One region of the Aeromicrobium sp. WCS2018Hpa-31 genome, then DNA from elsewhere that is predicted to be linked to it. Evidence: predicted binding sites of a transcription regulator. Region 1 holds the regulator's gene; the other holds the start of a gene.
What was found. The regulator LexA, encoded in region 1, represses DNA repair genes until DNA is damaged. The targets are predictions, from matches to a motif close to TCGAACANNTGTTCGA.
Positions count from the first base shown of each region.

Region 2: a site for LexA is predicted at 1,657-1,672, ahead of RQG84_RS17050 (DUF222 domain-containing protein). Genes of this name have one in related genera too.

Region 1 is NZ_JAVTJF010000010.1:99,184-107,252, reverse strand. It holds gene RQG84_RS14125 (vitamin B12-dependent ribonucleotide reductase) at 1-933, opposite strand, end outside; gene nrdR (transcriptional regulator NrdR) at 1,040-1,528, opposite strand; gene RQG84_RS14115 (VOC family protein) at 1,920-2,333, shown strand; gene RQG84_RS14110 (glutamine amidotransferase-related protein) at 2,364-3,110, opposite strand; gene RQG84_RS14105 (LysM domain-containing protein) at 3,136-3,525, opposite strand; gene lexA (transcriptional repressor LexA) at 3,905-4,681, shown strand; gene RQG84_RS14095 (hypothetical protein) at 4,988-6,877, shown strand; gene RQG84_RS14090 (3'-5' exonuclease) at 6,874-8,069, shown strand, end outside.
Region 2 is NZ_JAVTJF010000014.1:46,116-54,184, forward strand. It holds gene RQG84_RS17045 (arginine deiminase) at 1-78, opposite strand, end outside; gene RQG84_RS17050 (DUF222 domain-containing protein) at 273-1,607, opposite strand; gene glgB (1,4-alpha-glucan branching protein GlgB) at 1,768-3,672, opposite strand; gene RQG84_RS17060 (maltokinase N-terminal cap-like domain-containing protein) at 3,674-5,101, opposite strand; gene treS (maltose alpha-D-glucosyltransferase) at 5,098-6,831, opposite strand; gene RQG84_RS17070 (maltotransferase domain-containing protein) at 6,968-8,069, opposite strand, start outside.

The DNA.
Region 1 (8,069 bases):
GTAGGAGGTGTGCTCCTCGACGGCGCGCATGAAGGCGTCGTCGACGCGGATGGAGTTGTTGGCGTTCTGGTACTGGACGCTGGTGATGTCGTCGCCACCGAGGTCCATGTCGAAGCCGGCGTCACGCAGGACGCGGATCTTCTCCTCCTCGCGCTCCTTGGTCTCGACGAACTCGACGATGTCGGGGTGGTCGATGTCGAGCACGACCATCTTGGCCGCACGACGCGTGGCGCCACCGGACTTGATGGTGCCGGCGGACGCGTCGGCGCCGCGCATGAAGGAGACGGGGCCCGACGCGGTGCCGCCGGAGGAGCGCAGCAGCTCCTTGGACGAACGGATGCGCGACAGGTTGAGGCCGGCACCGGAGCCGCCCTTGAAGATCAGGCCCTCCTCGCGGTACCAGTTGAGGATCGAGTCCATCGAGTCGTCGACGGCGAGGATGAAGCAGGCGCTGACCTGCTGCGGGCTCGACGTGCCGACGTTGAACCAGACGGGGCTGTTGAAGCTGAAGACCTGGTGCAGCAGCATGTGCGTCAGCTCGTGCTCGAAGACCTCGGCGTCCGCGTCGGTGGCGAAGTAGCCGTGCTCCTTGCCGGCGGCGGTGTACGTGAGCACGACGCGGTCGAGCAGCTGGCGCAGGCTCTGCTCACGCTCGGGCGAGCCCACAGCGCCGCGGAAGTACTTGGTGGTGACGATCGTGGAGGCGTTGACGCTCCAGAAGTCGGGGAACTCCACACCGCGCTGCTCGAAGACCGTCTCGCCGGTCTTCCAGTTGGTCTGCACGACGTCGCGACGCTCCCACGTCACGGCGTCGTACGGGTGCACGCCCTCGGTCGTGTACACGCGCTGGATGCTCAGGCCCTTGCCGGCCTTGCTCCCGCGCGTCTTGCCGGACTGTGCCCGGCCCGTCGATCCGTCGACCGTCTCCGTCATGTCGTGCTCCTGTGTCGCTGCTGGTGTGTGAAAGGTCGTGCGTCCCGCCCCGTGGCACGGGACGAGGTCGTTCAGGGTGCCGGTGCCGCCCGTGGGCGGCGGGTGGTCAGGGAAGCTGTCGTGCGGTGTGCTCGGCCAGCTCGCCGTCTGCGGCGCGGGCCATGAGGACGGCGATCTCGGCGGCGAAGTCGTCCACCGAGTCGAACGCCTTGTAGACACTCGCGAAGCGCAGGTACGCCACCTCGTCGAGGCTCTTGAGCGGGTCGAGGATGGCCAGGCCGACCTCGTGGGCCGCGATCTCGGCCGCACCGCTCTCGCGCAGTGCGTCCTCGACCTGCTGGCCGAGGCGTGCGAGGTCGTCGTCGGAGACCGGACGGCCCTTGCAGGCCTTGCGGACGCCGGAGATGGCCTTGTCGCGGTTGAAGGGCTCGGTGGCCCCCGACCGCTTGAGGACCGTCAGCTGCATCTGCTCGATGGTCGTGAAGCGCTTCTCGCACGCTCCGCAGACCCGACGACGCCGGATGGCGCCGCCCTCCTCAGCCACCCGGGAGTCGAGCACGCGGGTGTCGGGGTTCTTGCAGAACGGACAGTGCACGGTGCTCTCCTCTCGGGCTGATTTCTTCGCGGGATCTGGGGACAACCTGGGGATGAAGAGGTGGATGGCCCGGGATTCCTGTGGGTAAGTCCCCCGTCCCTGTGGGACTAGATGTGGAGAACTACATCGGTGTAATCACTAGATGTAGTGGCTACCGTACGCCTGCACACCAGGTCATGCAAGCAAGTCTGACGAGTTGCGCAGACAAATCTGAGAGCTCGATGTTTGCGCAGGTCAGCGGCCTCTCGAGTCACACGAGCCTCAGGTGTCACGGCGTGTCCCGGCGCCACCGAGGTGGAACCACCCCCTCCTCGACCACGACGTACCCGGTCCCGAGGGGCTCTCACCGAAGCCTCTTCCTCTCAGGAACAATAGGGAGGACGATGACCGCATGACCATGCGACTGAACCCCTACCTGAACTTCCGCGACGAGTCCCGCGAGGCGCTCGAGTTCTACCAGTCCGTCTTCGGCGGGACGATCGAGGCGATGACCTTCGGCGAGGCCGGCATGAGCGACGACCCCGCCGTGGCCGACCGGATGATGCACGGCCACCTCGTCACCGACGCCGGCTTCGACCTGATGGCCTCCGACACTCCCCCGGGCGGTGACCAGCCGTCAATGGGCACGGCCATCAACGTCACCCTCAACGGCGACGATCCCCGCATCCGCAACTACTGGGCCGGACTCAGCGAGGGCGCCGAGATCGTGGCACCGCTCGAGCGTGCACCGTGGGGCGACGAGTTCGGCCTGCTGAACGACCGCTTCGGCGTGGCCTGGCTGGTCAACCTCGCCGCGAGCCAGTAGGCCTGCGCCAAGCCCACCACGCTGCGCCCCTCAGATCGGGCGCGGCACCGCCACGCCCAGGTGCTCGAGGGCGGCGTCGACGAGCGCGAACGCGGCGAGACGGCTGCGCGTCGCGTTCGCGAGCGCCTGACGCTTCAGCTCACCGGGTTCGGAGCCGCTCACCCGCACCAGGTCGGCGCTCTCGTCGACCCAGCGGCTGAACGTCTCCGGCGTCACCTCGGGATGGAACTGCCAGGCGATCACGCGGGCACCGAAGGCTTCGTCGACGAAGCACTGCGGGCCGAACCAGGAGCTGCCGATCACCCGCGCCGTGGGCGGCGGGCTCAGCACGTCCTGGTGGAACTGGCCCCACGGCCCCTCCGGGCAGAGGACGTCGTCGAGCGTGTCGACGCGGCGCCACCCGATCTCGGCACCGTCGCCGCGGTACGACGTGCCGCCGAGGGCACGGGCCACGAGCTGGGCGCCGTAGCAGATGGCCATCACGGGGACGCCGGAGCCGAGCGCCACCCGCACGACGTCGGACTCCGCTTCCACGACGTGGGCCCAGCGGGGCTCGTGCGCCGAGCGCTCCGAGCCGAGGCTCAGGACCAGGTCTACGCCGGTCGCCGACCACGGGGAGTCGATCGTGTCGCGGTCGATCCAGGTCAGCTCGGCGCCGTGCTCCCGCAGCCGCTCCGTGACGTAGCCGCCGGAGCGGTCGGTGTCGTCGGCCAGCACGTGCACCTGCAGAGGGCGGCCCGACGAGGTCGGGTCCGCCGGGGTAGGGGCGTCGTTCATGCCCCCATGGTGCCGGACGGGCCCGTCACTCGTAGACGGGCACCGCGAGGTCGGAGCCGAGCTGCAGCGCACCGGCGCTGGGCAGCGAGTTCATGCGCATGATGTCGTCGACCGTGTCGCGCACGTCGCCCTCGGGGTTGGCGTCGGCGGCGATCTGCCAGAGCGTCTGCCCCTCCTGCACGGTGACGACCGTGGTGGCCGGGACCGCACCGGCGTCGGAGGTGGCGACGGTGGACGAGCCGAGAGCGACGACCGTGACCGCCAGCGCCGCGATGACGGCGAGCAGGAGCACGAGGCGGCCCCGACGGGTCAGCCGGACCGCGGCCGGCTCGGTGGTGCTGCGCGGAGCCGAGGCGATCCCACGGGAGAACGACGGGGCGAAGCGGCTGGTCTCGTAGACGGTGATGGTGCTCATGGTGACCTCCGGGGAAGGGAGAGGAAGGAGTCTTGGTGTGTCGATCGAGCACCTGTCGATGTCATTCGAACGTCGATGCTCCGGGGGCGGTGGTGCTCCGCGGATCCGACGAACAGATGTTCGATCGAACACGTGTACGACAGTAGGGGAAGGCGCCGACAAAAGCAGCCCCCTTTCGAACAGGAATCCGAACAGGACCGCCACTCGCCTGCAATTCCAGTGAAAGAATCTTCGACACGGTGTTCGACTGTGACGCGTCGCACGCGCGTGGCCGCCGTCTCAGGACGGTTGCGGGGCCGTCGAGCACGGCATTCGAACGCGCGACACGCTGTCGAACATGTGTTTGTAAACGTCCCCGCAGAGGTCTAGCGTGGGGACCATGAGCGACGACAGCACCCTCGACCCCTCCGCCGACGCGCCGCGTCGGGGCCGCCCGAAGGGTTCACGCAACTCCGTGCGTGAGCTGCCCGACGGTCCCGTCGACGAGATGACCGGCCTCACCGGCCGGCAGCAGAAGATCCTGCACTTCATGCGCGACCAGATCGAGCAGCGCGGCTACCCGCCCAGCATGCGCGAGATCGGTGGCGCCGTCGGCCTGGCCAGCACCTCCTCGGTCGCCCACCAGTTGCGGGTCCTCGAGCGTCTCGGCTACGTCAAGCGCGACCCGAATCGCCCGCGCGCGATCGAGATCTTCCTGCCCGAGGTGGTCAAGGCGCGGCGCACGCTCAGCTCGGCCGACGACTCCGAGGTCGACGAGACCGGCTTCGGCGACCAGCGCCCCGAGGCCACGTACGTGCCCATGCTCGGTCGCATCGCCGCGGGCGGTCCGATCCTGGCCGAGGAGCAGGTCGAGGAGATCTTCCCGCTCCCCCGCTCCCTGGTCGGCGACGGCACGCTGTTCCTGCTCGAGGTGCGCGGCGACTCCATGGTCGACGCGGCGATCTGCGACGGCGACTACGTGGTCGTCCGCCAGCAGCCGGTCGCCGAGAACGGCGAGATCGTCGCCGCCATGCTCGACGGCGAGGCCACGGTCAAGACGTTCCAGCGCAAGGACGGCCAGATCTGGCTGCTGCCGCACAACGACGACTACTCCCCCATCGACGGCAACCACGCCACGATCCTGGGCAAGGTCACCACGGTGCTGCGCCGACTCTGACTCCCGTCGACCGCTCACTCGCACGACGCGAAGGGCCCCCTCCCACCCGGGCCTGTTCGGCTTTTAGTGTGGTTTTGGGCGCGCCTTGTCCGGCCCTCCCGGTAGCCTTGACCCTTCGGTCAGGGCCCGGGAGGGCCGGTTCGCGTTCGGAGGGGGTCGCTGGTGGTTGCCGCCCGCGACCTCGAGGACGGCACTGCCGGTAGGACCGGCGCCGGCACGCTGTCTGGCGGAGACGTCCCGCCAGGAGGACAACTGACCGACGCAGCAGCACCGCAGTGCCCGGACCCGTCACACGCGGGGAGCCGGGTGCGCCGCCGTGGGCTCAGGGCCTCCGCGGCCGGCACGCGGCAGCGGTTCGAGTGCCTGCCCGAGACCGGAAAGCGGCACTTCTTCACCACCCCGGCCGCCGGAGCGGTCGAGGCTGGACGCTCACCGAGGCAGCGGTGCCCTGACCCGTGGCACGCCGACGCCCGGGTCCAGGGACGAGGCACGCGCACGACGAAGGCGGGCACCTGGCGGCGGTTCCGGTGCACCCGGCCCGACGGCAGCTCGCACTTCTTCCAGGTGCTCGCCTCGGCGGCCGGCACCCAGCTCACCTCGCTCGACCGCCCGCCGGGGTGCCCCGAGCACGCGGTCTCGAAGGTGACCCGGCAGGGCGTGTACGGCCGCGGCGCCACGAAGCGGCAGCGCTACCGCTGTGTCCCCGCCGACGGCACGGCGCCACACACCTTCACCCCGCCACTGGCACGGGAGGCCGTCGAGGTCGGTGTCGAGAGCTGCACGACTTGCGACGAACTGCTCTCCCCGCACCGCGGCGCGCTCACCGGCGCCCGGCACACCCCGTGGACGCTCGCGTTGTACGCCCGGGCGCTGAACGAGCTCTCGATGGGCGCCAGCTACGCGGCGGTGTCGCTGATGATGCGCGAGTACCGCGACCGAGCCAGCCGCCACCTGCTCGAGCACCATGGCGGCGGCGCGCTGCTCGACGGGCAGGCGACCGGGGCCGCGCAGTCGTACACCGCCGCGCAGGGCAAGTCCGCCTGGCACCTCGCCGCCGACCTGGTGGAGCAGTACGCACCGCTGCTGTGGCGCCCCGTCGAGCAGCAGATGCGCGACCGCGACCGGCAGCAGCGCGCCGCGAACGACCAGCAGCTCGCCGCTGCACCGAACGCCGCGCTCGCCACCCCCATCACCTGGCTGCTCGACGAGCAGCCGGTCATTTTGTCCGGCCGTCGCCGGCGCGGCCAGCAGCGGCGCCTTGAGCGGAACCAGTGGAGCTTGCTGGTGGTCGTCGAGGTCCGCTGGCACCCGGCCGAGGACCCGATGAGCTACCCGCGTCGGGAGTACCGGCTCCGGCTGGCGCGCGCCTACCCGCGCGCGAACGAACAGGCGTGGCGGCTGGTGCTGGACGAGCTCGGCGAACGCCCGGACTTCATCGTCGCCGACAACGCCGAAGCCATCAGCAACGCGGTGACGAAGCAGTACGGCGCAGGGGTCGTCGGACTGGTCCCGAGCCTGTTCCACATCCAGCGCAACCTCCGCGACGCACTGAGGAAGCTGCCAGGGGCGACCACCAAGCTCGAGGGGCGCACCGTGCTGGTCCCCGAAATGGCCAAGCACCTCGACGTGCTCGCTCGCGACGAGCTGCTCAACCTCGGCCCCGCCGACTGGACACGGTGGTGGGACGACCTCATCGGAGCCGTCGCCACGCTGCCGGCGCCCGTGACCGGAGTGCTGGAGCAGCGCCGCATCTACGAACCCCGGGTCGCGGCCGCGCTGCCCATCCTGGCCCGACAGCCGCAGCTGCCGGCGTCCAACGCCGCGGTCGAGAACCGGATCCGGCACGCGCTTGAGCCGTTCCTGGACAACCGCAAGCAGCTGTACCGCAACCTCGCCCGGACGAACTTCCTGCTCGATCTCGCGGTCGCCCGGGCCCAGGGCGCGTTCACCGACCTCGACGAGGTCACCCGGCTGCTGCGCGAAGACAACGAGGCCGCCGGCGGGTGGGCACCCGCCCCGCGCACCCTCGCCGACGCTCAACCGCCACCGCGCGCCGAGGGTGAGCCGCCACCGGTGTACTCCTCGCTGTTGAACCCGCTGCTGGTCGCCGCGCTCGCCGAGCAGCGGCTCACCCAACCACCCGTTCGGCAGCAGGACGGGCAGCAGGGCGGGCAGCAGAGCGGAGGGCGACCGTGACGCTCACCGACGCCGGCTTCGAGCTGTTCCAGCACCTCACCGCCCGCACCTTCCTCGTGCTCGACACCGAGTACACCCGCGACCCCGACGGGGATGGCGACCGCATCATCTCCCTGGCCATCACCCCGGTTGTCGGCGGGAAACGGGTTCGCGACGGCGAGCTGTACGTCGAGATGAACCCCGGCGTGCCCGTTGACCCCCGCTCCACCGCGGTGCACGGCTTCACCACCGAGGCCGTGGCCCGCAAGCGCCGCTTCGGCTACTACGCGCCCGCGGTGCTCGACGCCCTCACCGTCCCCGACGCGGTGCTGGTCTGCCACACCGGCAGCGACATCCGGGTGCTGCGCCGCGAGTTGGAGCGGCTCGACGAGGCGAGGGCAACCGGGGACGCGACGGTGCCCGTCGGCCTCGAGCAGCTGCCCGAGCTGCCCATCATCGACACCAGCACCCTGCCGCGACTGCTCCGGCTGCCCGGCGTCGGTCAGCGCGGCGTCGTCAGCCTCGCCACCTTGTGCCAGCTCGTCGGGGTCGCCAACGCCGAGGCGCACCACGCCCGCGCGGACGCCCGCGCCACCGCCGACGCCCTGGTCAAGCTGCTCCTTCAGGCCGCCGGGGCGTTCGCCTACGACAGCCTCGAGGCGCTGCTCGAAGATCACGCCCGGGGCACTACCCACGACCCGAAGCTTCCTGGCTACATCCGCAGCCGCCGCGAAGCGTCCGTCGTCCCGACCGAGCACCTGGTCCGCCACGACTCCCCGCTCACCCACGCGGGCACTCCGGCCGAGCAGCAGGCGTGGTTGGAGCTGGCCGTGGAGTGCGTGCGGCTGCGCTGCCCGCACCTGCGCCCCGAAGCCACCCTCGCCGCCCAGGAGAACGGCGCCGCGCTGTTCGACCCACTCGTCGCGCTGCTGGCCACCGTCACCGAGCCCGGCCAGGCAGGCACCCTGCTCGGCGCCGTCGCCGCACTCATCACCGCCTCCAGCCCTGGTGCCGACCCGCCCGCGGCCGCGCCCGCGCTCGCGCACACCCGGGCGCTGCGCTGGTGGGCCAAGCAGCGGCCCCAGGTCGAAGCCTCCACCCCGTGCGAGCCGTCCGGGTCTCGCTCCTGCCCCGACTGCTGGGAAGGTCACGGTTGCCCCCGCGACACGCTGTACCAGCCGGTGACCCGGATCGCGGTGCTCGGCGAGCAGGG
Region 2 (8,069 bases), on a different contig from region 1:
CGCCAGCTCCTGGCCCGGCCGGTGCAGCATGACCGTCCGCAGACGTCCGACCTCGCTCGATGCACCCCACGTCGTCATGGTCGTCAGCCTAGGTGCAGCCGGCCGGGTGGTCGCGGCACAGTGCCGCGGCGCCGATCCCGACCCCGGTGGTCGAGTGCCTGCACGAGCGTCAGCGAGGGGAGGCGTATCGAGACCACTCCGGGCGGTTCAGCAGTGCGCGGGCAGCACGAGTGCCCCGACCGGGTGGGCAGGGCGTCGTGGGTGATCCGGTGTCAGGGTCGCCAGCGCTGGTTTCGTTGCCAGGCGTCGGAGCCGGGGAGCTTCCACTCGACGTGGCCGTCGTCGGGGTTGATGCGGCCGATCCAGCCTTGGTCGTGGGCTCGGTGGTGGTGAAACGGGCAGAGCAGTGCGCCGTCACGGATGTCGGTGGTCTTGGAGATCGCGTAGGGGTTCAGGTGGTGGGCCTCGGTCCACCGGGCGTCGCGGTCGCACCCCGGTGTGGTGCATCCGCCGTCTCGCTTCTCCATGGCGCGGCGTGAGCTGCGGTTGAAGTACCGGTTGGTCGATCCGAGGTCGAGCGGGAGGCTCGTGCCTCCCAGAACCATGGGGACGATCTGCGCCGAGCACGCCAGTCGCCTCGCCTCACCGGCACTGATCCGGGTGCCGTCCGACAGCCCGGCGGCCTTCACGCCTCCGACCAGGGTGTCGAGGTCCAGGTTCACCGTCACGACGGCGCTCACACCGCCGTTGGATGGGAGCTGATCGGCGGGCAGGTGCTCGACGAGGGTGGCGAAGGCGTGGCCGAGGCGCTGGGGGTAGGTCTGCCCGAAGCCGATCTCGTCCATCTGGCCGGTCGCGGCATTGACGGTGCCGACCTTCTGGTGGGGTGCGGCCAATGCGTCGAGCGCGGTCTTGAGCATCGCGCCTTGGGCTTCGGGGAGGGTGAACCTGCCGGTGACGGTGCCGTCGTTGTTGTCCCACATCGAGAACGACGTCTTCGCCCGTGCGGCCTCTTCCTTCTTGCGCAGGATCTCGTCCTCGTCGGCGTCCACGTCCTCGGTCTTCTTGCGGTAGGTCTCGGTGATCCGCGCCGCCCTGCGGCGCAGGTCCTTCAGAGTCAGCCGCTGCGCGTCCTTCAGCAGGGTCTCTTCACACCGTTCGCGCTGTTCTGCGGTCACATCGTCGGGAAGCTTGGCCAACGCGCGGGAGATGAGGTCGGCCTGCTTGGTGCTGATCACCCCGGCGGCGAGCGCGTTCTCGATGAGGGTGGTCTGCTCCTCGATCCGCTGCGCGGTATTCACCAACGCGTCGGCGCCGCTGCGGTCCCCACCGAAGTCGAACGAGATCGTGGCCCCGGTCGAGGTGCCCGTTCCCGGTCGCGGACTGTCACCGTTGGCTGCAGCTTTGCGGGCCTTCTCCAGCACGCGAGCGGCGGCCATCTTGTGGGCCGACAGCCGTGCTTCGGCGCGACCGATCTCGGCGAGGAGCCGTCGGACCTCGGTGGGGTCCAGGCCGTCCCACGCCGCGGTGGAGACCGTGTCGAGCAGGGCGTGGAGTCCGTGCACGCACGCCGGCACCGGGTGGGTGTCGAGTGCGGCGACGCTCATGCTTCCTCCTCCTGGCTACCCCCATTCTATAGGGCAGATCAGGCAGAAAACAAGCATACGTTCGAATACAAGCAGAAGGTCCCGTCGGCCCACAGACCTTCGGCCCCACTGGGTGGAGCGGGGCCGAAGGGTGGTGTGCACATCGCGGATCGAGACCGATTTACGACGACTCGGGCACCAGCCAGAGCACCCCGGCCGGGGGCAGCTGGACCTCGGCGGATGCCGCGAACCCGTGCTGCGGCACCATCTCGGCCTCGACGCTGCCGAGGTTGCCGACACCGGAGCCGCCGTAGGACTCGGCGTCGGTGTTCAGCACCTCGCGCCAGGTGCCGGGCAGGGGCAGGCCCACCCGGTAGTCGTGGTGGGGGCTGCCGGAGAAGTTGGCCAGGCAGGCCAGCTGGGAGCCGTCCGAGCCGATGCGCAGGAAGCAGATGACGTTGCCCTGGGTGTCGGAGGCGTCGATCCACCGGAAGCCCTCGGGACGCGCGTCGGCCGTGAACAGGGCCGGGGTGTCGCGGTAGGTGAGGTTGAGGTCGCTGACCAGCTCGAGCACACCGGCGTGCAGCGGGTCCTCCAGCGCGTGCCAGTCGAGCCCGCGCGACTCGGCCCACTCGCCCTCCTGGCCGAACTCCCCGCCCATGAACAGCATCTGCTTGCCGGGGTGCGCCCACATGAAGGCCAGCAGCGCGCGCACTCCGGCCGCCTTGTTCCAGGCGTCGCCGGGCATCCGGCCCCACAGCGAGCCCTTGCCGTGCACGACCTCGTCGTGCGAGAGGGGCAGGACGAAGTTCTCGGTCCAGGCGTAGTCGATCGCGAAGGTCATCTCGCCGTGGTGGTACGAGCGGTGCACGGGATCCTGCCCGAGGTAGGACAACGTGTCGTGCATCCAGCCCATGTTCCACTTGAAGCCGAAGCCGAGACCGCCGGCGTCGGTGGGCGCGCTGACGCCGGGCCACGCGGTGGACTCCTCGGCGATCATCATGACGCCGGGGTGGTGCTTGTAGACCGTGGCGTTGAGCTCCTGCAGCAGCTGCACGGCCTCGAGGTTCTCGCGACCGCCGTGCTTGTTGGGCACCCACTCGCCGTCGTTGCGCGAGTAGTCCAGGTAGAGCATCGAGGCGACGGCGTCGACGCGCAGGCCGTCGAGGTGGAACTCCTCGAGCCAGTAGAGCGCGTTGGCCACGAGGAAGTTGCGCACCTCGTTGCGGCCGAAGTCGAAGACGTAGGTGCCCCAGTCGGGCTGCTCGCCGCGACGCGGGTCGGGGTGCTCGTACAGCGGGGTGCCGTCGAAGCGGGCGAGGGCCCACTCGTCGCGCGGGAAGTGCGCGGGCACCCAGTCGACGATGACGCCGATGCCGCGCTGGTGCAGCTCGTCGACGAACCAGCGGAAGTCGTCGGGGGAGCCGAAGCGCGACGTGGGGGCGTAGTACGAGGTGACCTGGTAGCCCCACGAGCCGCCGAAGGGGTGTTCTGCCACGGGCATGAGCTCGACGTGGGTGAAGCCCATCTCGACGAGGTAGTCGCCGAGCTCGTCGGCCAGCTCCCGGTAGGACAGCCCCGGTCGCCACGACCCGAGGTGCACCTCGTACACGCTCACCGGCGCCTCGAGCCACGCGGTCGCGTCGCGTCGGGCCACCCACGCGTCGTCGCGCCAGCGGTGCTGCGGCTCCACGACGACGGACGCCGTGGCCGGGGGCACCTCGGTGCCGAAGGCGAGCGGGTCGGCCTTCTCGTGCCACGCGCCGTCGGGGCCCTGGAGGCGGAACTTGTAGCGCGCGCCGGCGCCGACGTCCGGGACGAAGAGGTCCCACACGCCCGACCCGCCGAGGGCCCGCATCGCGTGGGCCCCGCCGTCCCAGCCGTTGAAGTCGCCGACCACCTGCACGGCCTGGGCGTTGGGCGCCCAGACCGCGAACGACGTCCCGTCCACGGGCCCGGACGGACCCTCGTGGGTGCGCACGTGCGCACCGAGGACCTCCCAGAGCCGCTCGTGGCGGCCCTCGGCCACCAGGTGCAGGTCGAGGTCACCCACCGCGGGGGGCCAGCTCGTCGTGGACTCGCTCATGTCACTCACCCTCACGCAGGATCCGGGCGATCGACCCCAGCGGGACGCTCGACCAGTCGGGTCGGTTGGCGTGCTCGTAGGACACCTCGTAGACGGCCTTGTCGAGCTCGAGGCCGCGCAGCAGGTCGGCGTCGTCGCGTGGGTCGCGGCCGGCCGCCTTCGCGTAGCCGTCGCAGAACGCCAGCCGGTTGTGGCGCGCCCAGGCCGCGGCCCGCTCGGTCTGCTCCTCGTCGGCGGGCTGGCCCACGAGCAGCTGCTGGGCCGCGTAGTCGAACGAGCGCAGCATGCCGGCGACGTCGCGCAGGGGCGAGCGCAGCGCCGACCGCTCGGCCAGGCTCGAGGCGGGCTCGCCCTCGAAGTCGAGCAGCAGCCAGCCGTGGACGGTGCGGAGCACCTGGCCGAGGTGCAGGTCGCCGTGCACGGGCTGGAGCGGCAGGGTCAGCTCGATTCCGTGCAGCCGGTGGAACGCCTCGCGGATCCCGTCGACGTGGGAGGCGAGGTCGTCGACGTCGGCCGCGACGCGGTCGAGCCGTGCCTCCATGGCCGCCACGGTGCGCTCGAGGTCGTCGTCGGCCGCCGGCTCGGTGCCCAGGGCACGGGCGAGGTCGGCGTGCACGTCGGCCACGGCCCGGCCCAGCCGGTACGCCTCCCCGGCGAAGTCGCCGCCCAGGTCGCCGGGCGGCAGGCCGGAGTCGTCGGCCATGAAGTCGCGGACGCTCGTGGTGGCCATGACCCAGCCGTCGGCGGCGTCGGGCAGGAACCGCTGCAGCATCCCGAAGCTGACCTCGTCGTCGCCGATCCGTCCGCTGATCGCACCGAGCGGCTCGGCCACGTGCGCGGAACCCACCTGGCGCAGGGCGCGGTGCAGCACGAGGTCCTTGTTGACGCCCGGGGTGAGCTTGCGGAACAGCTTGAGGATGTACTGGCCGCCGTAGACGAGCGACGTGTTGCTCTGCTCCGAGGAGATGGGGTGCGCGCGCAGGCCGGTGGTCAGCTCCACGCCGGGCTCGGGGTCGAAGCTCAGGTCACCGACGCGCTCGCCCGCGGCGATGTGGTCCAGCAGCACGCCCGTGAGGTCGGCGTCGCCGCTGGCCTCGTACCAGACGGGACCGTCGCCCGCGGGGATCGCCGCAGCCGCCGGGACGTCGGGCAGTCCGTCGCTGCGTCGACCGAGGAGCAGCTGGTAGGCCTCGGTGCGGTCGCCCTGCTGCACCTCCACCACGAGGTGCACGAGAAGGGGTTCACCGGGCAGGACCACGGTCCAGTCGACGGTGCGGGTGCCGGTGACGGGTCGGTCCTTGCCGCCGAACCACCGCTGCGCGGGAAGCCAGTCGGGCAGGGCCGCCACCACGCGGTCGACGTCGGCGGCCCCGACCTCGTGGCCGTGGTCGGGAGTGTCCTGGTCGGGAGTGCTCACGGGATCGCTCATGTCATGCTCCTTCGTTCGCCCTCGTCGCCGAGCTCGGACAGCTGGAACCAGTAGAAGCCGTGGCCCGGCAGGGTGAGCAGGTACGGCAGCTCACCGACGCGGGGGAAGCGGACGCTGCCGGTCAGCTCGACGGGGGTGCACCCCTCGTGCTCGCCGAGCTCGAGCTCGACGGGCTGGGGGAAGCGGGACAGGTTGTTGACGCAGAGCACCACGTCGCGCTCGCCGTCGGGGCGGGTCCAGACCCGCTTGTAGGCGAGGACGCTCGGGTTCGAGCCGCCCAGGTCGGTGAAGTCGCCCTCGGCGAACGCGAGGTGCTGCTTGCGCACCTCGATCATGCGTCGGGTCCACGACAGCAGCGAGGCGCTGTTGCCCATCTGCGCCTCGACGTTGACCGCCTCGTAGCCGTACGTCGGGTCCATGATCGGCGGCAGGTACACGCGGCCGGGGTCGGACCGCGAGAAGCCGGCGTTGCGGTCGGGGGACCACTGCATGGGCGTGCGGACGGCGTCGCGGTCGCCGAGCCAGATGTTGTCGCCCATGCCGATCTCGTCGCCGTAGTAGAGGACGGGGGAGCCGGGCAGGCTCAGCAGCATGGCGGTGAACAGCTCCAGCTGGTTGCGGTCGTTCTCCAGCAGGGGCGCGAGCCGTCGGCGGATGCCGATGTTGGCCTTCATGCGTGGGTCGCGCGCGTACTCGCGGTACATGTAGTCGCGCTCGTCGTCGGTGACCATCTCCAGCGTCAGCTCATCGTGGTTGCGCAGGAAGATGCCCCACTGGGTGCCCGAAGGGATGGGCGGCGTCTGCGCCAGGATCTCCGAGATCGGGAAGCGCGACTCGCGCCGCACCGCCATGAAGATGCGCGGCATGAGCGGGAAGTGGAAGGCCATGTGGCACTCGTCGCCGCCGACCGCGGGGTCGCCGAAGTACTCGACGACGTCGGACGGCCACTGGTTGGCCTCGGCCAGCAGCACCCGACCGGGGTACTCGCGGTCGATCGTCGCGCGCACCTCGCGGAGGTACTCGTGCGTGCGCGGGAGGTTCTCGCTGCTCGTGCCCTCCTCCTCGAACAGGTAGGGCACGGCGTCGAGGCGGAAGCCGTCGATGCCGAGGTCGAGCCAGAACCGCAGGACGTCGAGCATGGCCTCGCGGACGTCGGGGTTCTCGAAGTTCAGGTCGGGCTGGTGGCTGAAGAAGCGGTGCCAGAAGAACTGGCCGCGCACGGGATCATAGGTCCAGTTCGACGTCTCGGTGTCGACGAAGATGATCCGCGCGTCGCTGTACTCGGTGCCGTCGTCGCTCCAGACGTAGAAGTCGCCGTACGGGCCGTCGGGGTCCTGCCGCGACGCCTGGAACCAGGGGTGCGCGTCGGACGTGTGGTTGAGGACGAGGTCGGTGATGACGCGGATGCCGCGCCGGTGCGCCTCCTCGAGCAGGTGCACGAAGTCGTCGACCGTGCCGAACTCCGGCAGCACGGCGCGGAAGTCGCTGATGTCGTACCCGCCGTCGCGCAGCGGGGAGGCGTAGAACGGGGGGAGCCACAGGCAGTCGACGCCCAGCCACTCGATGTAGTCGAGCTTGTCGGCCAGGCCGCGCAGGTCGCCCGTGCCGTCGCCGTTGGAGTCGTTGAACGCCCGGACCAGCACCTCGTAGAAGACGGCGCGCTTGAACCAGTCGGGGTCGGCGGGCACCTGCTCGGCGTGCTCGAAGTCCTCCGAGCTCGGCTCGGTCATGGTCCCGTCGGCCTCGACGCTCTCGCCGGTGTGGGGGGTCTGCTCGAGGCCGTCGAGGGCGGCATCGGGTGCAGTGTCCTGGCGGGTGGGGTCGTCGGTCATGCGATCACCTCGGTGGGATCAGGGGGAAGGGATGTCATCGGGACCTGACGTGCACGACGTGCGCGCACGTGCGCGCGGGGTCGAGGCGCACGTAGTTGGCCGCGCCCCAGTCGTAGGTCTCGCCGGTCACCTCGTCGTGGGCGACGAGACGCGCGTCGTGGTCGAACCCGAGCTCGTGCAGGTCGAGGAACAGGGTGCCCTCGCGCGCCTCGTGCGGGTCGAGCGAGAGCACGACGACGACGGTGTCGCCCGTGGCCGGGTCCTGCTTGGACCAGGCGAGCAGGGCGTCGTGGTCGACGTGGTGGAAGTGCAGCGTGCGCATCTGCTGCAGCGCCGGGTGTGCGCGGCGGATCTCGTTGAGCCGGGTCAGCCACGGCTCGAGGGAGCGGCCCTCGGCCAGGGCCCCGGCGAAGTCGCGCGGGCGCAGCTGGAACTTCTCGGAGTCGAGGTACTCCTCGGCGCCGGGTCGCAGCACCGCGGACTCGAACAGCTCGTAGCCGGCGTACACGCCCCACGTGGGGGCCAGCGTCGCCGCGAGGGCGGCGCGCAGGGCGAACATGCCCGGACCACCCACCTGCAGGTGCGCGGGCAGGATGTCGGGCGTGTTGACGAAGAGGTTGGCGCGCCCCTCGTCCCAGTGCTCGCGCAGGTCCTCGCCGAACTCGGTGATCTCCTGCTTGGTCGTGCGCCAGGTGAAGTACGTGTAGCTCTGCGTGAACCCGAGCCGGGCCAGGCCCCACAGCCGCGCGGGGCGGGTGAAGGCCTCGGCGAGGAACAGCACGTCGGGGTGGTCGGCCTTGACCGACGCGATCAGCCACGCCCAGAAGTCCGGCGGCTTGGTGTGCGGGTTGTCGACGCGGAAGATGCGCACCCCCCGCTCGACCCAGTGCAGGGTGACGCGCAGCATCTCGGCGTAGATGGCGTCGCGGTCGAGGTCGAAGTTGAGCGGGTAGATGTCCTGGTACTTCTTGGGCGGGTTCTCGGCGTAGGCGATCGTGCCGTCGGGCAGCGTCGTGAAGAACTCGGGGTGCTCGGCCACCCAGGGGTGGTCGGGCGCGGCCTGCAGGGCGAGGTCGAGCGCGACCTCCAGGTCCAGCTCGCGGGCGCGCTCCACGAACGCCGCGAAGTCCTCCTCG